Regions from separate parts of the Staphylococcus saccharolyticus genome, predicted to be linked through region 1. Evidence: riboswitches for the same ligand, from Rfam matches in the RefSeq annotation. Region 1 holds a riboswitch; each other region holds the start of a gene.
The links. A riboswitch is a leader RNA that binds a small molecule or an ion and turns the genes downstream of it on or off. The one in region 1 is predicted to bind S-adenosylmethionine.
Positions count from the first base shown of each region.

Region 2: it holds a riboswitch for S-adenosylmethionine, as region 1 does, so the genes downstream of both, metX (homoserine O-acetyltransferase MetX) here and DYE57_RS09060 (methionine ABC transporter ATP-binding protein) in region 1, are expected to answer to the same signal.
Region 3: it holds a riboswitch for S-adenosylmethionine, as region 1 does, so the genes downstream of both, metK (methionine adenosyltransferase) here and DYE57_RS09060 (methionine ABC transporter ATP-binding protein) in region 1, are expected to answer to the same signal.
Region 4: it holds a riboswitch for S-adenosylmethionine, as region 1 does, so the genes downstream of both, DYE57_RS02810 (Na+/H+ antiporter NhaC family protein) here and DYE57_RS09060 (methionine ABC transporter ATP-binding protein) in region 1, are expected to answer to the same signal.

Region 1 is NZ_UHDZ01000001.1:1,854,467-1,860,726, forward strand. It holds partial or broken gene popT (polyprenyl-phosphate transporter PopT) at 47-911, shown strand; gene DYE57_RS09045 (CsbD family protein) at 979-1,170, opposite strand; gene DYE57_RS09050 (MetQ/NlpA family ABC transporter substrate-binding protein) at 1,608-2,417, opposite strand; partial or broken gene DYE57_RS09055 (methionine ABC transporter permease) at 2,438-3,131, opposite strand; gene DYE57_RS09060 (methionine ABC transporter ATP-binding protein) at 3,124-4,149, opposite strand; SAM riboswitch class I at 4,243-4,352, opposite strand; gene DYE57_RS09065 (thioredoxin family protein) at 4,410-4,706, opposite strand; gene DYE57_RS09070 (toprim domain-containing protein) at 4,699-5,085, opposite strand; gene gcvH (glycine cleavage system protein GcvH) at 5,444-5,824, opposite strand; gene DYE57_RS09080 (arsenate reductase family protein) at 5,997-6,260, opposite strand, start outside.
Region 2 is NZ_UHDZ01000001.1:15,416-21,675, forward strand. It holds gene DYE57_RS00055 (AzlC family ABC transporter permease) at 145-837, shown strand; partial or broken gene DYE57_RS00060 (AzlD domain-containing protein) at 834-1,167, shown strand; SAM riboswitch class I at 1,294-1,397, shown strand; gene metX (homoserine O-acetyltransferase MetX) at 1,464-2,432, shown strand; gene DYE57_RS00070 (YybS family protein) at 2,550-3,476, shown strand; gene DYE57_RS00075 (DHH family phosphoesterase) at 3,505-5,472, shown strand; gene rplI (50S ribosomal protein L9) at 5,469-5,915, shown strand; gene dnaB (replicative DNA helicase) at 6,079-6,260, shown strand, end outside.
Region 3 is NZ_UHDZ01000001.1:997,687-1,003,946, reverse strand. It holds partial or broken gene DYE57_RS04980 (aldo/keto reductase) at 1-620, opposite strand, end outside; gene DYE57_RS04975 (hypothetical protein) at 784-1,692, opposite strand; gene metK (methionine adenosyltransferase) at 1,796-2,995, opposite strand; SAM riboswitch class I at 3,105-3,216, opposite strand; partial or broken gene DYE57_RS12815 (phosphoenolpyruvate carboxykinase (ATP)) at 3,428-4,153, shown strand; gene DYE57_RS12810 (phosphoenolpyruvate carboxykinase (ATP)) at 4,137-4,625, shown strand; gene DYE57_RS12805 (phosphoenolpyruvate carboxykinase (ATP)) at 4,609-4,938, shown strand; gene DYE57_RS04960 (alpha/beta hydrolase family protein) at 5,029-5,823, opposite strand; gene ytkD (RNA deprotection pyrophosphohydrolase) at 5,810-6,260, opposite strand, start outside.
Region 4 is NZ_UHDZ01000001.1:627,002-633,261, reverse strand. It holds partial or broken gene DYE57_RS02825 (alpha-glucoside-specific PTS transporter subunit IIBC) at 1-1,070, opposite strand, end outside; gene DYE57_RS02820 (MurR/RpiR family transcriptional regulator) at 1,288-2,049, shown strand; gene DYE57_RS02815 (SRPBCC family protein) at 2,366-2,854, opposite strand; gene DYE57_RS02810 (Na+/H+ antiporter NhaC family protein) at 3,205-4,497, opposite strand; SAM riboswitch class I at 4,614-4,710, opposite strand; gene DYE57_RS02805 (SDR family oxidoreductase) at 5,210-6,091, opposite strand; partial or broken gene DYE57_RS02800 (amidohydrolase) at 6,198-6,260, opposite strand, start outside.

The DNA of each region.
Region 1 (6,260 bases):
ATATGACACACTTTAACCTTTAAATCATTTTTGAAAGGAGCCACACATGAACAATTTAAAATGGATTAATATCCTTAAGGGTTTTGCAATGGGAACCAGCGACCTAGTGCCTGGTGTAAGTGGTGGCACTATTGCTTTACTACTTGGCATTTATGATAAATTTATTAGTTCAATGAGTGGACTATTCTCTAAACGCTTTTGGACTAGCTTTAAATTTTTACTTCCTATATTGAATAGGAATGATAATAGCAATAAGTATATTAAGCAATTTATTCAATTATTTACTCAGCAATCACAATATACCTACTATGTTTTTCTTTACGGGTCATATTATTGGAATTATTCCATATCTATTAAATATTTCTAATTTCAAACAAACTTTTGAGTTGAAATATTATTTAATGGTCTTTATTGGTATTGCCATTATTGTAATTTTTACATTGCTCAATCATAGAGATAAACATTCTGGTGAGACACTATCTTTATCTTTCGGTCTTATTATTAAATATTATTTAGCTGGAATATGTGCTTCAAGTGCAATGTTATTGCCAAGTATATCAGGATCATTTATGTTATTAGTTTTTGGGGCATACGGTACCATTATGTTTGCACTTTCCGAGCTTGTTCAACTTAATTTCAAAGCATTACCAATTATTTTCATCATTGGTTTAGGCATTCTTACAGGATTCATGATTTCTAGTCGCTTAATTAAATATTTCTTGCAACATCATACCATTATGACTTTGGCATTAATTATTGGTTTTGTTATTGGAGCTATATGCAATTTTCCCTGGAATTCCCACCAATGCCTTTCAATGGTTAATATCATATCCCTTACACTAATAATTGGTTTTATAGTCAGTTATATACTTGGTAAGATTACCGATCGTAATGAAAATAAATCAATTTAAACCACATAAATTAAGCCCTCAAGTACGATTTTGTACGTGAGAGCTTATATTGTTCAAAGCATGAAAATTAGTCGCCTTTATTACCTTTAAATTTATCAATAACATCGTTAGCTTTTTCTTTAACGTTATCTACTGCTTCTTTAGCTTTACCAGATGCTTTGTCACCTTTACCTTCTTTTTCTAAATCTTTATTATCAGTAGCATTCCCTACAGTTTCTTTAATATTACCTTTAGCTTGTTCAAATTTATCTTCAGCCAATGTAATTCCTCCTTAATTCTTAACTTAGTCTTTAAATACCCCGCATATTTGTTATTAAACATTCCTATAGAAAATAATTTATATATAACTAAAAATATGCCTATCTTTTATTTTTATTCATCCACACCAATATTATAATAAAGTTAAATTATGCATTTATTAATTTTAAAGCTATGACTGAAAATGGTCTCAATAAAAAAGTAAATCGATTTTTGAAAGATCATCCGTATATTGAAATATTAAAATTTGACTACCAAAATAAGTACAATGGAATGGGTGTAGGCATTCTATATAGAGGCACACTAACAAAATAATAAAAATGCTTCAAAATCTATTGTGAAATTATAATTTTAAAATTTAAATAGCCCGTACTAATGATGATTACTATCATTCATTTTACGGGCTTTAGCATAAGTAATATTACTGGTTTCTATAAATTATTTAGCTGGTATAACTGCACCATCATATTTATCTTTAATGTAGTCTTGAATGTCTTTAGATTGTAGAACTTCCATTAAAACCTTGATTTTTTTGTCATCTTTATGTCCTTTTTGAACTGCAATTAAGTTAGCATAAGGATTACCTTTAGGTGATTCTAATGCAATTGAGTCTTTCTTAGGACTTAGTTTTTGATCAATTGCATAGTTAGAATTAATGATAACTGCATCAGCATCTTGGTTTTGATAAATTTTCGGTAAATATTCTGCTGATTGTTTATTATCAAATTTAATATCTTTTTTGTTTTCGGTAATGTCACTGAATTTTGCATCTTCAATTTTAACGCCCTTTTTTAGTTTAATTAAGCCTTCGTCTACGAAGAATTTTAAGAAACGTCCTTGTTCAGCAGGGTTATTTGATACATATACTGTGTCACCTTTTGGCAAATGTTTTAGGCTTTTATACTTTTTAGAATAAACTGACATCGGTTCTAATTCTACATTTCCTGCAGATTCAATTTTATAAGCCTTTTCTTTACTCTCAGTGTCTAAATATGGTGTATGTTGGAAGAAGTTAGCATCGATTTCACCTTTATCTAACAATTTATTTGGTATAGTGTAATCGTTAATTGTTTTAATTTTTAAATCATATCCTTTTTTCTCTAGTAAAGGCTTAGCTTTTTCAAAAATTTCAGCGTGAGGCGCTGGTGATGCACCTACTGTTATCGTTTTGTTCTTGTCGCCACCACCACAAGCAGCTAATGCAACTGTTAATGCTAAGACTAAAATAATTCCAAATAATTTTTTCATAAAGCATGGTCCCCTTTTCTTTATCGTTTATCAATTTTATTTGTAATCCAATCCCCAAGGAATTGAATTATAAATACAATAATCAAGGTGAATACCGTAGAAACTAAGATGACGTCGTTTTGGTTTCGTGTAAATCCTGTTAGATATGCTAAGTTGCCTAACCCACCAGCACCTATAACGCCTGCAATAGCTGTTGAACCGACTAATGCAATGGCAGTAACCGTAATACCAGAAACTAACGCTGGCATAGCTTCCGGGAGTAAAACTTTTCTTACAACTGTCCAAGTGTTGGCTCCTATTGACCATGCAGCTTCAATCACGCCTTTATCTATTTCTTTAAATGCAATCTCAACCAATCTAGCATAAAATGGCGCAGCACCTATGATAAGAGCTGGTAGTGCTCCAGTAGGTCCGCTTATTGTTCCTAATAGCACTCGTAAATGGTATAAGTAATAAGATTAAAATAATAAAAGGAATCGCTCTAAATAAATTGACTATAAATGAAACAATTGTATAAAAGACCTTCGCAGCTACAGAATCACTCTTAGCCGATAAAAAGAGTAATACTCCTAAAATCAATCCAAAAATAAAGGCGAAAAATGTAGAAACAACAGTCATATAAAGTGTTTCTAATATAGCTTGCCACACCTCAGGCCATTGAACGTTAGGCATTATAAACATTTCATGAAATATTTCGCTATATGATTTACCCATGTCTCAACACCTCCACATTCACGTGTTGGTCATGTAAATCATTTTTAAATTGATTAAAACACTCTATATTAATGTGTGGAATATGAATCACTAAAAAACCTAACGAGCCATTTTTAGTATTCTTAGTATCAGCTTCAAGGATGTTAAAGTCAATATGATGCATTTTTGTTATATATGAAATGATAGGTTGTGTCACATTATTGCCAGTAAAGTTTAATCTTACTATGTAAGCATCTTTACCTAATGGTTCTAATTCGTCTAATGATTCCTCAAAATTATCATTTAAATCATCTTTAACAAATCGTTGAGTCACTTCATGTTGAGGATTTTCAAATACCTTACTAACTTTACCTTGTTCAATGACTTTACCACTCTCCATTACAGCTACTTCATCACAAATTCGCCTAATCACATGCATTTCATGTGTGATTAAAACGATAGTAAGATTTTGTTGTTCTCTAACCTTTAGCAATAAATCAAGAATTTCATCTGTAGTCTGTGGATCTAATGCACTCGTAGCTTCATCACATAATAGAACATCCGGGTTGTTCGTTAAAGCCCTAGCTATTCCGACACGTTGCTTTTGTCCACCTGACAATTCAGAAGGATAAGCATTTTCACGCCCTTTAAGACCTACAAGTTCTATTAACTCAAGTGCTTTTTGTTTAGCAGTCCCACTAGGTACACCTGCAATCTCTAGTGGGAACGTAATGTTTTTCATTACATTTCTAGACCATAATAAGTTGAAATGTTGGAAAATCATACTTACTTTTTGACGTTTTCTACGTAACTCTGACTTAGATAATTGACTAATATTGTCTCCATCTATAATGATATCTCCAGATTTTGGAGTTTCTAAATTGTTAAACATTCTAATTAGCGTGCTCTTACCAGCACCAGAGAAACCAATAACGCCAAAAATTGAGCCTGATTCAATATTTAAATCAATGTGATCAACAGCGAGAACATCTTTGTTCTTCGTGTGATATCGTTTAACAATTTGATTTAACTCAATCACGTTAATAGCCTCCTTAATGTTGCTTAAATAAAATTAAAAAAATGCTTTCTCAATCTTTAGAAAATTTGAGAAAGCATTAGTCATATATTCTTTCTCTCATCTTCTAAAGTTTAAAGTTAAACTTTATGTGAATTGGCACCATTTCTATATCAGACGGTTGCCGGGCTTCATAGGGCACATCCCTCCACCTCTCTTGATAAGAGTTTACGCATCATTTAATTTGTTTTAATCCTACCACCGTGCTAAAGTTTCGTCAATAATTATTTTAAATTTTCTAACAAATAAGGTACTGATTGAAATGCATAAATTCTCTTCAGCTCTGTATCCCTATTGATAACTAACAAAACGGGTACTGACATTATTTCTTTTTCTTTACTCCATTCAGGATGAAAATTAAGATTAACTTTTATTACAGGTAAGCGTACAATTTCATTAGCAATGTCTAACATCTTTTCAGACATTTTACATGTACCACACATAGGTGTGTAACCAAAAATGAGATATTTATCTTTGTTGAAATTTTCTGTTATATCTTTAAGATCTTTAGATCTATTCATTAACTAAAATTAACCTTTCAGTGTTTAAATTAGGCATAAGATTCTTCTCTTTACGAACAGTAAAACCATATCTATTCAGAACATTAGCTAAATAATTTTTTGGACATTTTGCTACTTCGCAATATGTTTTATCAACATATATGTGTTCGCTTTCGCTTAAATATCTTTTAAACCATTTTCTAATTTTCTCTCCTTCGTCATCAGAATCTGCAAGAACATAAACTTGTTTACCATAAAGTGATTCTATCATATTGTCAATCTTATCTATACTCATTGTGCCATGGGTACAAATAATACTAACGGGTTCAGCGATAACTTGTTGTACTCTTTTCTTATCCGATTTACCTTCAACAATGATTACTTTATTTACAATAGTCATGTCAATCCACCTTCTAAGCGTCGATAGAACTGTCACTTACATAATTCACAGAATCCCAAAAAACTAAACATTAAGTGACACTGCAATTTTTAATTGCTAGTGTCACTGATGCATGAGCTTAGCTCAAGCGTTCCACAATTCACTACAATTTTTAACCATTAATATCAATCAATACTCTGCTAGTAATGATTTAAATTTTAGTTTCATATGTAATTGATATACTTTTACTATTGTTGTTTATTTAAAAGAACTCATTTAATGTTCTGCTATAATCCTGAGATGATTACTTCAACAGTTTTAACTTACAACCCTTGTAAAAAAACTCCTTGATTTTGTATAATCGAGGAGTTTAAACGTACTATTCACCAATCATTTCTGAGTATTGATCCGCTGATAATAATTCTTGTAATTGACTTTCATCGTTTATTTCTATTTTAACCATCCATGCTTTTTCATATGGTGATTCATTAACAAATTCAGGACTATCTTCTAACTCTTCATTCACTTCGATGATTTTACCTGAAATTGGTGCATATAACTCTGACACAGTTTTAACTGATTCAACACTACCGAAAGTGTCACCTTCATTTAATTCATCATCTGTTTCAGGTAACTCAACAAATACGATATCACCTAATTCATTCTGAGCATGTTCCGTAATACCAATAGTTGCTACGTTATCTTCAACTTTAACCCATTCATGTTCTTTAGAATACTTAAATTCGCTCGGTACTGCCACGAGAATCCCCTCCTAATTATTTAATTACAATTTAATGATGCCACACTGAAATTATTCATTCAACTATTATCTAAAAGATAATGTTAATTAAAATTCGTGTTTAAGTTTATAAAACATCATTTTCACTAATAATTTACTATTAATGTTCACTTTTTAAGACAAAGCAATAAAATTACAACCAATGCTGTTTATAATCGTCCTCTTTAAAACCTAAAGTGATATCATCTCCAGAGATAACTAATGGACGTTTTACCAACATTCCGTCAGATGCTAATAATTCTAATTTTTCATCATCTGACATATTTTTAAGCTTATCTTTTAATTTTAATTCACGATACTTCGCACCATGTGTATTAAACAATTTGCTAATTTCTACATCTGTTTTGTCGATGATTTCTTCAAATTCTTTTTTAGTTGGTGTGTGTTGAACAATATC
Region 2 (6,260 bases), 1.8 Mb from region 1:
AAATCTTAAAATGATCATTATAATGGCTTTTTATACATCTGCTTGTCTGACCTCACACATACCGATTTATAATAATATTGAATGTCATTATGAAATATATTAGACTAACTTTATTATTTTACAAGGGAGAATGGGGCTGATGAAATGACTCACCTTACTTTTAAACAAGGTGTGAGGGAGTGTATTCCTACATTATTTGGATATGCAGGCGTAGGATTATCCTTTGGAATTGTTGCAGCCTCACAAAAGTTCAGCCTTCTAGAAATTATGTTACTATGTCTCATTATTTACGCAGGTGCAGCTCAATTTATCGTTTGTACGTTAATGATGGCAGGTACACCTACATCAGCAATCGTGCTTACGACACTTATCGTTAACTCTCGAATGTTTCTACTAAGTATGACCTTAGCGCCTAATTATAAAAAGTATGGATTCTGGAATAGGGTAGGGCTTGGGACATTATTAACAGATGAAACTTTTGGAGTAGCAATAATGCCATACGTTAAAGGCGAAAAGATTAATGATCGATGGCTTCATGGATTAAATATTACTGCCTACCTATTTTGGACTGTTTCTTGTGTGGCTGGTGCACTTTTCGGCAAATATATTACAAATCCAGATGCCCTTGGTCTCGACTTTGCCATCACTGCAATGTTTATTTTCTTAGGTATATCTCAATTTGAAACAATTAAAAAATCTAGGTTTCGAATATACACTGTATTAATTGTATGCGTTATTGTAATGATGCTTCTTTTAAGTTTAGTCATGCACTCATATGTCGCAATATTAATAGCCGCAACAGTAGCTGCAACATTAGGGGTGGTGATGGAAAGATGATGACTGATTTACATACATTGATACTCATCATTTTATGTGGAATTGTGACGTTACTCGTTCAAATTATTCCATTTGTCATGATATCTAAAGTAAACTTGCCAGCAACCGTAATTAAGTGGCTTTCTTATATTCCTATCACGCTATTTACCGCGCTTATCATTGATGGGGTAATTCAACAATATAATCATACATTTGGATACACGCTTAATTTGTCATATGTTATTGCAATCATACATACCAACTGTAATTCTCGCCATTTTTACACGCAGTCTCACTGTGACAATAATCAGAGGTATCACTATAATCGCTTGTTTACGTTTAGTCTTTTAACCTTTGAAAATAACAGCAAATCATTGAAGTTGTAGAAAAAGTTAGTTAATATTAAAATAATTAGAAAATTTAGACTATTCAAGCCAGAAACTAATATCTACATCACTATAAAACTAAATTGATGAAATCTTATTTTGAGAAGCTGAGGGAACTGGCCCAGGGATGGTTCAGCAACTGACTAATGATGATAGCACGGTGCTACAACCAACGAGTAACTCGAATGATAATTACTAGATTGCTTCTTACTTATTCATCTGAGTAGGAAGCTTTATTAGTAAGAGGGGGTAGTGATAATGATGACCAATTATAAAGTACATACGTTAGAATTAGGTGCATTTACAACTGAATCAGGTGAAATCATCAACAATTTAAAACTACGTTATGTGCATGTAGGATACACAGGTCAACCTCTAGTAGTTGTTTGTCATGCGTTAACCGGCAATCATTTAACATATGGAACAGATAATCATCATGGTTGGTGGTGTGAAATTATTGATGGTGGCTACATTCCATGTCATGACTATCAATTTCTGACTTTTAATGTCATAGGAAGTCCATTTGGATCGAGTTCCAAAAAGATTGATCCTAAATTTCCAGAGCAACTAACTTTACGCGATAACGTTAAAGCAATAAAGAAAGGCATTCAAGCACTTGGCTATAGAAAGATTAATATTCTTATAGGAGGAAGTCTTGGAGGTATGCAAGTCATGGAAATGCTATATAATAATAAATTTCAAGTCGATAAAGCTATTATCCTTGCTGCCACAGATAAAATGTCATCTTATAGTCGAGCTTTTAATGAAATAGCACGCCAAGCTATTCACCTTGGTGGGAAAGAAGGTTTGAGTATCGCTCGTCAACTTGGCTTCTTAACGTATCGCTCCTCTAAAAGCTATGATCAAAGTTTTACACCTGATGAGGTTGTAAGTTATCAGCAACATCAAGGTAATAAATTTAAAGAATACTTCGATTTAAATTGTTATTTAACACTACTAGACGTCTTAGATAGTCACAATATTGATCGAGGAAGAGATGATGTAGATAAAGTCTTTCAATTTTTAGAAACCAAGGTGTTAACAATGTGCTTTATTGATGATTTACTCTATCCAGATGATCAAGTGAGAGCTGTCGGTGAAAGATTTAAATATCATCGTCATTTCTTTGTGCCTGACAATGTCGGACACGATGGTTTTTTACTTAACTTTAATGATTGGGCACCTAATTTGTATCATTTCTTAAATTTGAAGCAATTCCGACGAAAATAATTAAGGAGGAACACAGTTGCAAAGCGAGTGCTACTAGTTTATTGCTATGCATTAAAAGTAGCACTTTATTGTTAAATTTTGTTAAAGAGGTTAAAATAGAAATCATAGTCAAAAAGTATGGGAGTGGCGTGTGTGTTTTCAAAAATACAACCTAAAGCAACTATTTTAGCAATTATTTCATTAGTGATAGTCGCTTTAGTAACACATGTATTACCTGTTCTCGGCTTAATTTTATGTTTAATTGCAACGATTCCAGGAGTAGTAATTTGGAACTGTTCTATACAATCATTTGGAATTAGTGCATTAGTAACAGTTATTTTAACAACGTTATTAGGTAATACATTTGTCTTAAGTACGATGGTTTTACTATTAATTTTAAGTGCAATCACCGGACAATTACTTAAGGAAAAAGCATCAAAAGAAAGAATTTTATATGTTTCAACGACATCACTAAGTTTAATTTCACTTATTGGATGGATGTTATTACAAACATTCGAAAAAATTCCGAAAGCAGCCGTATTAATTAAGCCATTCAAAGATGAAATACATGATGTCATTTTATCTAGTGGATTAGATTCAAACTATAGACAGATTCTTGAGGAAAGTTTCCGACAAATGACGGTCCAACTCCCTAGTTATCTAATTATAGTCATTTTCCTTTTTATCTTAATTAATCTGATTATTACATTTCCAATCTTACGAAAATTTAAAGTAGCAACACCTATATTTAAACCTTTATTCGCATGGCAAATGAGCCGTACTTTATTATGGGTTTATCTTATAGTTCTTATATGTGTGATGTTTGCAAATGAACCAAGTATATTTCAAAGCATCGTTTTAAACTTTGAAGTTGTGTTATCATTAGTGATGTACATCCAAGGTTTAAGCGTCATTCATTTCTTTGGGAAAGCCAAAAAATGGCCAAGCTTCTTAACGATTATGTTAATGGTAGTGGGAACGCTCATTTCACCAGCAACTCATATCGTTGGTTTACTTGGAGTTATTGATTTATGTATTAATTTAAAACGAATGATAAAAAAATGATTATTAAATAGTGATTAGAGGTGGAAGAATGAACCGTCAATCCACTAAAAAAGCTTTGCTCATACCATTTATATTATTGGTACTCACTGCCATTGCGTTAGTCATCGTGTGGTTAATTTTTAACCAAATCGTCGCAGGTATTGCATCGGCAATTCTCCTCGTAATGATTATCGTTAGTGGCGTGTTAATGAGACAAGCGTTTCTCAAAATGGATAATTATGTGGATGATTTAAGTGGTCATATCTCGACAAGTAGTAATAAAGCAATCAAGCACTTGCCAATCGGGATGATAGTGTTAGATGAAGATAATCATATTGAGTGGATGAACCAGTTCGTGTCAGAACATATTGAAACAAATGTGATTTCTGAAAATGTTAATGAAGTCTTCCCTAACATATTAAAACAATTAGAGAAAGTTCAAGAAGTAGAAATAGAAAATAACAACTATTATTATCACGTTCGTTATTCAGAACATGAACATTGTTTATACTTCTTCGATATAACTGAAACTGTACATACTTATGAGTTGTATGAAGATTCTAAACCAATCATCGCAACGTTATTCTTAGATAACTACGATGAAATCACGCAAAATATGAACGATACACAACGTTCAGAAATTAATTCAATGGTGACACGTGTCATCAGTCGCTGGGCTCAAGAGTATAACATTTATTTCAAGCGTTATAATTCTGATCAGTTTGTCGCATATCTCAATCAAAAGATTTTAGAGGAACTTGAAGACTCTAACTTCGATATTTTAAGTCAATTAAGAGAGAAAAGTGTGGGTTATCGTGCACAATTAACACTAAGTATTGGTGTGGGTGAAGGTACTGAGAACCTTATTGATCTCGGTGATTTGTCACAATCTGGTTTAGACTTAGCGTTAGGTCGTGGTGGTGACCAAGTCGCAATTAAGAATATGAATGGTAACGTGAGATTCTATGGTGGTAAAACGGACCCTATGGAAAAGCGTACACGTGTACGTGCCCGTGTTATTTCTCATGCTTTGAAAGATATTCTTACTGAAGGCGACAAAGTCATTATTATGGGACATCAACGACCTGATTTGGATGCTGTTGGTGCAGCAATTGGGGTATCACGCTTTGCATCAATGAACAACCTAGAAGCCTTTATCGTTCTTAATGATTCTGATATCGATCCAACATTACGTCGAGTAATGGATGAAATTGATAAGAAACCTGAATTAAAAGAACGTTTCGTTACATCTGATGAGGCTTGGGATATGATGACATCTAAGACAACGGTTGTTGTCGTCGATACACATAAACCTGAAATGGTCTTAGATGAAAATGTTTTAAATAAAGCAAACCGTAAAGTGGTTATCGATCATCACAGACGTGGTGAAAGCTTTATTTCCAACCCATTATTGGTTTATATGGAACCATATGCAAGCTCAACTGCTGAGCTCGTAACAGAATTATTAGAATATCAACCAACTGAACAAAGACTCACGCGTTTAGAATCTACAGTGATGTATGCAGGTATTATAGTAGATACTAGAAACTTCACATTAAGAACAGGTTCAAGAACATTTGATGCAGCAAGCTATCTACGTGCGCATGGTGCAGACACAATATTAACTCAGCATTTCTTAAAAGATGATGTTGATACGTATATCAATCGTTCAGAATTGATGCGCACAGTTAAGATACAAGATCAAGGCGTAGCTATTGCACATGGTTCGGATGACAAAATCTATCATCCAGTTACGGTTGCACAAGCTGCTGATGAGTTGTTAAGTTTAGAAGGTATCGAAGCATCTTATGTCGTAGCTAAACGTGAAGATAACCTTATTGGTATCTCTGCACGTTCATTAGGTTCTATTAATGTTCAATTAACGATGGAAGCTTTAGGTGGTGGGGGTCACCTCACAAATGCTGCGACGCAAATTAAAGATGTCACAATAGATGAAGCTATTGAACAATTACAACAAGCAATTACAGAACAAATGAGTAGGAGTGAAGACGCATGAAAGTAATTTTCACACAAGACGTTAAGGGTAAAGGTAAAAAAGGCGAAGTTAAAGATGTGCCAGTAGGTTATGCAAATAACTTCTTACTAAAAAACAATTATGCTGTAGAGGCAACTCCTGGTAACTTAAAACAATTAGAACAACAAAATAAACGTGCAGCAGCAGATAGACAACAAGAAATAGATGATGCTAAAGCACTTAAAGAACGATTAGCTAACATTGAAGTTGAAGTATCAGCTAAAACAGGTGAAGGTGGCAAATTATTTGGTTCTGTTAGTACGAAACAAATTGCCGAAGCATTAAAAAAGCAACATGATATTAAAATCGACAAACGTAAAATGGATTTACCACAAGGTATTCGTGCTTTAGGTTATACAAACGTACCTGTTAAATTAGATAAAGAAGTTGAAGGTACAATTAGAGTTCATACAGTAGAACAATAATTTGTAACAAATAGAATGCAAGCAGATGATGACTGAATCCATCAACATCTGTTCAATATTAGAATGATTGACAAATAATGATATGAATATCATAAGTGTTTGTAACGTGATACAGTAAAAGTGATTAAAAAAGATGGATTGAAATAAGAGGTGTAAGTAAATCATGGATGGAATGTATGAGCAAAATCGAATGCCACATAGCAATGAAGCTGAACAATCTGTCTTAGGTGCCATTATTATAGATCCAGAACTCATTAACACAACTCAGGAAGTACTGCTTCCTGAGTCGTTTTATAGAGGTGCTCACCAACATATTTTCCGAGCAATGATGCATCTCAATGAAGA
Region 3 (6,260 bases), 860 kb from region 1:
CTACATTATGTTGTATATTCCATCTGATAATTACCTGAGCTGGTGACTGTCCTATTTCTTTAGCTATTTCATTAACTGTATCATCTTTAAGAATCTCACCATTCATTAGTGGAGACCATGATTCCATAACGATACTTTGTGCCTCTAAGTATTTACGTAATTCGTTTTGAGTCAAATATGGACGAAACTCAACTTGATTAATGACTGGTTTTATTGAAACTTGAGCGAGTAACGCTTCAAAATGTTCAGGAGTAAAGTTACTTACACCAATATTTTTTACTTTATTTTGTTTATATAAATCTTCCATAGCTTGCCAAGTATCAATCATCACAGCTTCATTTGTACCAGGCCAATGCATAAGATATAAATCTAAATAATCTAATCCTAATCGTTGAATAGAATTTTCATAAGCATCTTCAACATTATTACGTTCATAATCTTCAAGCCATAACTTTGAAATGATAAATAACTCTTCTCGTTTTAAACCTGTAGATTCTAATGCCTCTTTGATGCCTTGACCAACCATCTCCTCATTCCCATAGACCTTCGCAGTGTCTATACCTTCTGTATCCATTCTCAATCGCATGTTTAACTGCATTTTTACATTCATCACTATTTTCATCTCATTCACTCCTTAAATACTTCAAACTGATAGTCATGTGTTTTCTTATTCAATACCCCTTTTTTAATAAAATAAAAACTCTCAAACATTAACGTATTAGAAAATGTTTGAGAGTATATAGTATTGATAATTACAAATATCTTTATGATTTAATTCTATTTTTAATTGAATGACTCAATCTTGTCCATAATATGTTGTAAATCATCAACATTATATTGAATACGACCATGGAATACAAACTTATTAAAGAATTCATCTAATTGTTCTGATCCTACTAATACTTTAACATTTGATGATTGCGCATAATGAGATATTGTAACATCACCTTCATTTTTAGGATTAAAATATAAAATGGAAGTTGGCGTATATTTGGTATTTAATTCATTTTGTAAATCACCAGCAAGTTGCTCAATACACTTAATCTTTTCAGAATAATTCACAAATGTTAAAGATTGTTGATCATCATTTTGATCTAGCACTAATGTTTGAGGTGTTGATTCATCTAAATCAAGTGTCTGGAAAACTTGAGACATAGTTGGTAATTCTTTGAATTGAGTAGCGCTTATTCCACTATAAACGTGACCTTTTAGTAATTGAGAATCGATAATATATAGACCCGTTCTTGTTAGCACAAGATGGCTCACACGTTCTATATTATTGAATTCATTACTTGGCAAGAAAATATTGGCCATGATGTACATATCTTCTGGACGAATTCTTTTTTCTTTAACAAGTCTTTCACGAATTCCAATTAATCTCATATCAGTGACATATTCACTTTGATTTTTTGAGAAAAGTTTTAACGCATCTATTTCGCGATTTTTTGTACTAACTGTCGCTTCATAATCCTCTTTTTGTTTCGTGACAGCCTTTTTGTTTTCTACTCTTTCTTTTTCCAAGGCTTCCTCGTGGGATTCTTTCATATGTTGCTCTTTTTCTTTATAATATGCTTCTGTTCGTACTTTAACTTTTTTCTTACTACTATGTGCAAATAAAAAAAGTATAAAGAATAAAATAGCTACAATAATCGCAACAATTAAGCCTATAACTATTGGTGAAGATAAACTCATCACAACAACTCTCCTTTAACCATTTCAATAACTTTTATTATAATAGAAAAATTACTGTTTTTCGACATTTAAACTAATTTTCTTTATACCCTAATAATAAAAGCTATTTTGATTCGACAGCATCTTGAAGTAAATTCACTTTATCTAGTTTCTCCCATGGTAGTAAAACATCTGTACGTCCAAAATGACCATATGCAGCGGTTTGTTTATAAATAGGATGTTTTAAATCTAACATTTTAATGATACCTGCAGGTCTTAAATCAAAATGATCTCTTACTGCCTCAACTAATTGAGCTTCTGAAACCTTTCCAGTACCAAATGTATCAATAGATATTGAAACAGGTTCGGCTACACCAATCGCATACGCAAGCTGAACTTCACATTGATTAGCTAATTCTGCAGCAACAATATTTTTAGCGACATATCTTGCTGCATATGCTGCTGAACGATCGACTTTAGTAGGATCTTTTCCACTGAAACAACCACCACCGTGTCGAGCATAACCACCATAAGTATCTACAATAATTTTACGCCCTGTTAAACCAGCATCGCCTTGTGGTCCTCCGATAACAAAACGTCCAGTAGGATTAATAAAGAATTTTGTATGTTCATCTAATAAGTTTTCATCAACAGTTGGATAAATGACTTGTTCTTTAATGTCTTTCTCTATTTGTTCTAATTCTACGTCCTCAGCATGTTGTGTAGAAACAACAATTGTATCAACACGTTTAGGTTGGTCATCTTTATCATATTCAACAGTTACTTGTACTTTACCATCTGGACGAAGATAATCTAAAATTTCATCCTTACGTACATCTGATAAACGTTTTGCTAATTGATGAGATAAATAAATTGGTAAAGGCATATAGGTGTCAGTTTCATTCGTTGCATATCCAAACATTAACCCTTGATCACCTGCACCTGTAGCTTCTATCTCTTCTTCAGAAATATCATTACGATATTCAAGCGCTTTATCCACACCTTGTGCAATATCTGGAGATTGTTCATCAATAGCAGTAAGTACAGCCATCGTTTGGAAATCATAACCAAATTTAGCTCTTGTGTACCCTATATTTTTGATTGTTTCTCTAACAACCTTTGGTATGTCTACATATGTTGAAGTTGAAATCTCTCCAGAAATAAGTGCCATTCCAGTTGTTACCGTTGTTTCACAAGCCACTCGCGCGTTTGGATCATCTTTTAGAATTTCATCTAAAATAGCATCGGAAACTTGGTCAGCTATCTTATCTGGGTGACCTTCAGTTACTGATTCTGATGTAAATAATCGTTTATTATAAATCATGTTTTGCTCCTTTTAAAATTAATTACGAAAATTCTCTATAATATATGAGCTAAATAAAAGAGCCTTCTTCACTATAAAGATAGAGAGAAGGCTCTTAAACGTCCATTCGCTCTTATCGTTCAGACGCTATGTGTCTGCAAAACGGTTTGGCACCTTTCTTTACATAAAAGAGGTTGCTGGGTTTCATTGGGTCCATGTCCCTCCACCACTCAGGATAAGAGAATCCGTTAAAAATAATACTACCTAATTCAAAGGTTAATGTCAATTTTCGTTTACTCAGCTATTCATTTTTAAGGTGGATTAATCAAACTGTTGTTATACTATCTAAATGTAAAGGCTTACATTGCTACTATTGCTTGGAGGGATTGAGTATGTCAATGGACACATACACAGAAACAACCAAAATAAATCAATTATTAAAGAAATCATCAACTGTCAACAACACAACTATACAACAAGATTTTAAACAACAATGAAGGTCAACTTACGGAACTTGAAGCAATTAATGCTAATACAGGAAAATATACTGGACGTTCACCTAAAGATAAATTTATAGTTACAGAACCTTCATATAGAGATAATGTCGATTGGGGCGACATTAATCAACCTATAAATGAAGAAACATTCTTAAAACTCTACAACAAAGTTTTAGATTATTTGGATAACAAAGAAGAGTTATATGTCTTTAATGATTATGCAGGTAGTGATAAAGATACACGTTTAAAATTAACGGTTATTAACGAATTAGCATGGCATAATTTATTTGCTCATAATATGTTTATTCGACCTGATTCAATTGAAGAAGCTAAAACTATCAAACCTAACTTTACAATTGTTTCCGCACCTCATTTTAAAGCAGACCAGAAATAGATAGTACACATTCAGAAACTTTTGTCATCATCTCATTTAATATTAATCGGCGGAATTGAATATGCAGGAGAAATGAAAAAAGGAATTTTTTCAGTAATGAATTATCTTCTTCCAATGTAAGACATTATGAGTATGCATTGTTCAGCAAATGTCGGAGAAAAAGGCGATGTAGCACTATTCTTCGGTTTATCAGGAACTGGAAAAACTACCCTCTCAACCGATACTAACCGTAAACTCATTGGTGATGATGAACACGGTTGGAATAAAAAAGGTGTATTTAACCATTGAAGGTGGATGTTATGCCAAAGCTATTAATCTCTCTAAAGAAAAAGAGACTCAAATATATAATGCTATTGAATATGGTACAGTCTTAGAAAATACTGTCGTAAAAGATGATGGCACCGCAGATTTCGAAGATAATCAATTTACTGAAAATACAAGAGCAGCATATCCTATAAACCATATTGATAATATTGTCTTACCATCAAAAGCTGCTCATTCAAATACAATTATTTTCTTAACAGCTGATGCATTTGGTGTTATCCCTCCAATTTCAAAATTAACAAAAGATCAAGCAATGTATCATTTCTTAAGCGGATTTACGTCTAAACTTGTAGGTACTGAACGTGGAGTGACTGAACCCGAACCTTTATTCTCTACTTGTTTTGGTGCTCCATTTTTACTATTAAATCCTACAGTTTATGCAAATTTATTAGGTGATTTAATTGATAAACATGGTATCAATGTTTATTTTAGTTAACACAGGTTGGACTGATGGAAAATATGGTGTTGGGCGAAGAATTAGCTTGCATTACACACGTCAAATGATCAACCAAGCTATCTCAGGAAAACTCAAAGATATTGAATATAAAAAAGACAGTACATTCGACTTAAGTATACCTATAGAAATTGAAGATGTTCCGAAAACAATCCTAGATCCAGTGAATGCTTGGAGTGATGAAGATAAATATCGTGAACAAGCACAAAACTTAATCAATCGTTTTGAAGAAAACTTTAAAAAGTTTGGTTCAGAAGTAGAACATATTGCCAAGAAAGGCGCCTTTAATAAATAATTGATTCATTTGATCATTTTAAATTGGAAAGAGCCCAACCGAGTATCTCACTTTGTTGGACTTTACTACTTTTATATTACATTTTTATATTTATGGAAATGGCTTTATCTTTTGATTTTCTTCTATTATCTTCATCCATTCATGAATCTTACCTAAAGTTTCTTTCATAGCTTTTGGTCTAGGTACATGTCCTTCTTTAAGTTGATAGAACGTTTGATATTCAACGCTTTTGCGTTTTAACTTTCCCTCTAGATCATAAGCTTGGTGAATGCCTACTTGAACATCCTTTCCACCATGAATAATAAGTATAGGTGGACTGTCTTTATGAATATATCTAACTGCATCTCGTTGTTGATAGGCAGATTTATTCTTTTTGGGATGCCCAACCATACGACGCAACATTCCTCTCAAATCAACACGTTCTTCATACATTGAAAAAATGTCCGATACCCCACCCCATATTATATAACTATTGACAGGTAAGTCTTGAAAAGTAAGCAGTCCTTGAAAACCACCACGCGAAAAACCAACCATATGAATAAAAGCATATGGATATTGGTGGTGTAACAGTCGAATCAATTGAATGACATCATTTAAGTCTCCATGATAAAATTCATCCTTACCTTCACATCTGTTATTTCCTCTATAGTACGGACCTATGACTAAAGTATGTGCATCTGCAAATTGCATAAGTCTTGCTGCTCTATCCTTGCCAACTTGTCCTTTTCCACCGCGTAAATATACGACAATTCTTTTAACATCTTTTTTAAATTTTGGCATCATCATGAGCGCTTTAACTTTTAACGCATCAACTTGATAGGTAGCTTCTTCAAAATTATGTGTATGAGAGTCAATTGGCATCTTTTTAACTTTAATAAAATCCAAGTTCCCTCACCCTTTCCAAACAATGTAAGATTGCAGCGTCTTCAATTAAAAAACTCCGCTGTTCGTATGGAATATCATCAATTTTGACATAAAGACATGGACCATTTGTTTCATAATAGCTAGATGAATTTTCAATGTGACTTACTTCTATAAAGAAAACATCTTTTAAAAATAGTGATTTATCCTTCGTTTTGATTTGATATTGCGCAATATAGTGTGTCTTTTTTGGAATAGCACCTGTTTCCTCATGTAGTTCTCTTAAAATTGCATCTATACTTTTTTCATTCTTTTCGACTTTACCACCAGGAAGTTCTATACCTCGATGTTTATGTTTCGTAAACAATAATTTGTCATTAAATACTGGAACTGCAAGAACGTGATTACCGTTCGGTATGTCGACATCATCCTTATAATTAAGCACAACTTCTCTCCCATCT
Region 4 (6,260 bases), 1.2 Mb from region 1:
TCCCAACAACACCAAAGCCATACTTAAAGTATCCATTGTTGCAGCTAAAATCGCATGTAGTACAAATAAATATGGTGCAATGAATAAGAACGTAAATTCCAGAGGTTCTGTAATACCTGCAACAATCGCAGTAAGCGTGGTAGGTATAAGTAAAGCTGCCACCTTTTTTCGATTATCTTTAGGCGTTGTTGCATACATTGCAAGCGCAATGCCAAGACATCCGAAAACCTTGCCATTCCCTTGTAACATGAAACCATAAGGAAATTGTTCTTTCAGTGGCTTATTACTTTCAGCAAATTGATTTAAGTGCTGTAACCACTCAGCTTTTAAACCATGATTAACGGCAACAGGACCTACTTCTATAGGCGCGTAAATAAAATGATGTAATCCTGTTGGAACAAGGACACGTTCAAGGAAGTGATATAACCATACACCTACATGTCCTGAAGCAACAATAAAATATTGTATAGACGCAATACCATGTTGGAGCGTTAGCCAAACTACACAAGTGATAGCTGCAATAGGTAACATAACAAAGAATGAAATTGTTACTACAAAAGTTAAACCTTGAAACACACCTAACATCTCAGGTAGTCGTTTACTATAGTATCTATTATGTATCCATGTAATAATTCTCGAAATAATGATGGCACCTAAAATATTAGTATCTAGCGTTTCAATCCCAGCAATTGCTTTTAATCCTGTTGCATTTTCTACACCTTTTTTAGACTTGCCCCAAACGTGTGTGGCCATTGAGTTAAAATGGCATTAATAAAAGTGTTAAACATTAAATAGCCCATAAGAGCCGCAAGTGTTGCATGACCAGGTGCTTTTTTTGCTAATGATAGTGGTAAACCGACGATAAAGACGATTTCCATATGGGTAAAGATGACCCATCCACCTGACTTGATGACTGACCATAATTTAAACCAAAACGTATGTTGATTAGCTATTTCCCCCATGATTGTTAAATTTTTAAAAAGTGTAGCGAACCCAAGTACAATACCAAAGAAGGCAAACATCAAGACTGGAACAATCATTGCGCTACCGAAACGTTTAATTGCATTCATTTTCTATACCTCCACATCCCATATATACGAGCCTCATTGATGAACAATATTTACAATATCAATGTAGAAACCTCATAATTAATAACTTAATTTCAATACATAGTAAACGCTTATATATAAACAATAACGTTGCCGTAATTTGAAACTATTTCGTATGATCAGATTATATTTTCATTTAAAGAAAATATTTTCAAGGAACAGTATTAAGGTGTTAAAAATTATTTTAGATGAGCGTGTTAATTCTAATTTCAATCAATTAAATGATAATGACATTCAAATTGTACATTATGTTAATACGCATATTGAAAAATGCCAAACAATAAAAATTCAAGAATTAGCTCACCACACGCATGCGTCAAACGCGATGATACACCGTTTCACTCGTAAACTAGGATTCGACGGTTATAGCGATTTTAAATCCTTTTTAAAATTTGAAAATCATAAAAAACAGCAACTCCCCTCTGACTCAATGGAACAATTCAAACAAGAAATTGAAAATACTTTCAGTTACTTAGAACGTATTGATTATCATCTGTTGACGAACAAAATGCATGAAGCCACGACTATTTATTTATATGGCACTTGTCGAGCTCAAATGAATGTAGCAAAGGAAGCGCAACGTATTTTATTAACTATGCATAAAAATATCATAATATTACACGACGTCTATGAATTGAAAATGGTCTTAAATAAAACAGTTCCCAAAGATTTATTTTTTATTATTTCATTATCCGGTGAGACCTATCAACTCACCGAAGTGACACAACTTCTGCAATTAAGACAAAAATTCTTTATTTCCATCACTACTATGAAAGATAATTCTCTCGCACAACAAGCTAACTACAATATTTATGTTTCAAGTAATACCTTTTATTTAAATGATGGAACAGATTACTCTAGTTTTATCAGTTATCACATCTTTTTTGAAACACTCCTAAGAAAATATAACAAACGTAAAGAAAATAATGAATTAATTTAAAAAAGCAGCTTGTGTAAGAAAAATCTTTCTTACCACAAAGCTGCTATAAACCGTGGATAAACCCTCTAAAGATTTACTGTTACTTAGGTCATTAGTACATCTTATCCATAAAAGTCATATGATGTATTCGACACACCTATACATATATCTAGTTCGTTTACTAATAGTAAAATCTATAGCTACACTGCTCCCTTTAAAGATAGTGAAACTTATCCAAAGATATAGTTCAGGTATTCAATGAAGTATGACTTCTCAATAAAAAGTTTTCTAACAGTCTTATTAATATATTTATATTTTTGACAAGCTGGCTTTTCACTTAGTTATGTCGTTGCTCTTCAAGAACATGTTGCATCTGATCAATCATTAATTCAAATCCATGAACTGTCGAATCGTGATATTCTTTTTTCTTTTGTTTATACTCTAATGCCGTTAAACTTCTTTCTTTTTCTACAAAAGAACGATAGTAAAAGAACATTTGAGTTCCACCATTATCTCGCTCGAAGAATTCAACTTCTATAACATCTTCTTCTTCACTCAATCCTAGCATTCCAATCGTCATTTTAATATATTCATCCATGACTAATTCCTCATATGTACCTTCAATGACATTTTGTTTACCATTTCTACTATCAACAATGCGATAAGTCCCGCCTTCTTGAATATCTGCTTCAAATGATTTATTTGTGCGTAAAGTAGTCATAAACCATTCTTTTAGAATGTCTTTCTTTGTCCATGCTTCATAGACGACTTCTGGCGTAAATTTAAGCAGTCGCTCGATATCGATTTCTACATTATATTTTGCCACTATTTTTCACCTACTTTCACTCTTAATATTATTTTAACGTATTTATGCTATGTCACAAACTTTGTGCACTTTAAAATTAATTTAAATATTATATTTCAAATAATAAGAGTGGGATAGAATTACTATTGAATTCGTTGTCCCATCTCCGTACCCCAACGTGCACTGTATGTTGAATTTCTATATAAAATTCTCGTTGCTTTGCCTCTGAACCATAGTTAAAAATCCTGCTATCATCATAAGTTCAATTCAGTTAGCGATTGTCAATATATCAAAATAACTGAGACATTGATGGATGTCCAGACTCTTCAAGTTAAGATACATTCAAAAAACATCTCATCCTATATAGTTTGTCAGCTATTTTTTAAACGTGGCACTCTGAAAATAATCGCCACTAAACCGCACACCCCAAGTAAAATTGGATAAATACTATATGGAAGCATTAAAAATGGAGAAATCCCTGCTACACCTGCTGCCGATATTACTTGTGGACTATAAGGTAGTAACCCTTGAAAACATCCACCAAAAATATCAAGAATACTTGCAGACTTTCTAGGATCAACATCATATTCATCAGCTATATTTTTAGCTAAAGGACCCGCCATAATGATTGATATCGTATTATTAGCCGTCGATATATCTGCAGCGCTCACTAAACTAGCAATACCTAGTTCAGCACCACGCTTAGACTTTACTTTAGAACGAACAAATTGCAATAACCAGTCTATACCACCATTATGTTGGATAATTCCAACTAAACCACCGATAAGTAAAGCAATCATAGCAATATCTTCCATTCCTATAATTCCTTTCGAAATGGCGCTTAATAATCCTTTCCAATCAAATGAACCATCAATTAAACCAATGATACCCGCTAGTGCTGTACCACCAATGAGCACAATAATGACATTAATGCCTATGAGTGCAAGAATAAGTACTAACAAATAAGGAATCACTTTAATTAGATTAAAGTCATAATGTTTAGAACGGTCGATTGAAATCCCATTCGTTAAGAAGAATAATATTAAAATGGTTAAAATCGCTCCTGGGAAGACAATTTTAAAGTTGACTCTAAACTTATCACCCATTTTAGTTTTTTGCGTTCTCACAGCTGCAATAGTTGTATCAGAAATCATAGATAAATTATCACCAAACATTGCTCCCCCAACAACTGTTGCCATCGCTAATGCTGTAGGAACGTCTGTTGCTTGTGCAAAACCAAATCCAACTGGCGCGATGGCCGCTACAGTACCTACCGATGTCCCCATTGATATCGAAACAAACATACATGTCACAAATAAACCAACAATGATTAAGTTTTGTGGAATAAGGGATAGTCCTAGATTAACAGTTGAAGACACACCACCCATTTTTTCTACAGTAGTAGAAAAAGCACCTGCTAAGATAAAAATGAGCATCATTAGTATTATATTTGAATGTCCGGCACCTTTAGTAAAAACTTCAACCTTTTTAGCGAATGATTCTTTTCTATTCATCAATAAGGCAACTATAACAGTTATTGTAATAGCAACATTTAAAGGCATATTAGTAAAATCTCCAGTAACGATGCCTACACCAAGAAATAGTATTACAAATAAAAGTAATGGTAGTAATGCCCATGCATTGCCTTTCTTTATTTTCTCCATTATTTAACCTACTTTCCAAAATAAAAGTGATTGAGACACTTAAAATAACCACAGTGTTTAATTAACAAATGCTGAGACACCTATTCATGCCCCAGCCTCAGTTAACATCGTGTTTAACCTTATCTTCTAACCTTCACGGTTACTGGAATTGGCACATGATACAATGTTGCCGAAGCTTCTTTGGGCCAGTCCCTCCACTTCTCTTGATAAGTTATTGAATTATGTTTAACGTTACAAGATATTTGTAATAACGTCAACACTTAATATTTTAATAATAGTTTACATGTTTTCTAAAGTAGTAAAATAATTTTCAAAAATAGCTACACTTATAGATGCAATGATAAATATCGCTAATGCAACTCCAAAAATAACTAAGTAATTTATAATTTTGCATGTCTGAGAGTGTTTCAGCTTTAATCTTTTTCATTATCCATCACTACAATCAATTATTATTAAAAATAAAACATCCACATTGTAACCATTATTGTCTCTTGTAAGAGGAAACTAATATTAAAAAACTAAGGACAATCGCATTTTCAATTCTGTCATCGACTGCCTATACGTTAAGAAAGCCTAGGACATTGGTTTATGTCCCAGGCCCTTACTATACAAACAAATCTCATATTAAACTGTATACGTTTGTAAAATGTTTATCACGTTCCGTGTACTTTCACACCGAAAAGTTGATACTAATCATACAACTATAGTTAAGTTAATCTATTTGAGTTCCACCAGTCACACCATATACTTGACCAGTAATATAACTTGCATCATCAGAAGCTAAAAGTACATAAGTTCCTGCACATTCAACAGGTTGACCTGCACGTCCTAATGGTGTGTTTTGCCCAAAAGTAGGTATAGCACTTTGTGGTTGCCCACCAACGATTTGTAATGGAGACCAAAACGGACCTGGTGCAATACAATTAACACGAATACCTTTAGGACCAAATTCTGCTGAAAAACTTTTCGTTAGTGATATAATTGCAGCTTTTGTTGCAGCATAATCATGAAGAATTGGATTAGGATTATAGCCTTGAACAGAAGATGTAGTCGTAATAGAACCTCCTGGTTGTAAATACTCTAGTGCTTTTTGAACTGTCCAAAACACTGGATAAACATTTGTTTCGAAAGTTTCAGTAAAATCTTGGGTTTTGAACTCTGATAATTCATTTTGATAAAGTTGATGACCCGCAACCAACGTTATATTGTCTAAACCACCTAATTGCTGATAAGCCTCTTGAACCATGTCATAGTTAAATTGTTCATCTCTAATATCACCAGGAATTAATATAGCTTTTTGTCCAACACTTTCAATGACTTGTTTTACATCATCTGCATCTTGTTGTTCACTTGGTAAATAATTAATCGCTACATCTGCACCTTCTTTAGCATAGGCAATCGCTGCTGCACGACCAATCGCTGAATCGCCACCAGTAACTAGTATTTTAAAGCCATCTAATCGATGGTGACCATGATAAGAGTCTTCACCACAATCGGGTTGTGGTGACATCTTAGCTTGTATACCTGGAACTTCTTGTTCTTGTTTTTCATAATTATCTGTTTTAAATTTATTGCGAGGATCTTGAGCTGACATTTCAAATCATCTCCTAATTAATTTAATGCTTATTATATACCCAGTTATCATGCACATTTAATCATAGGAAATTATAAGAAATATGAAATCACTCCAACTTAAAAATTCAAGTCAATAAACGTTGAACGAGTTGTACGAAATATTGGGGGGCTTTTTCCAAAATACGCAC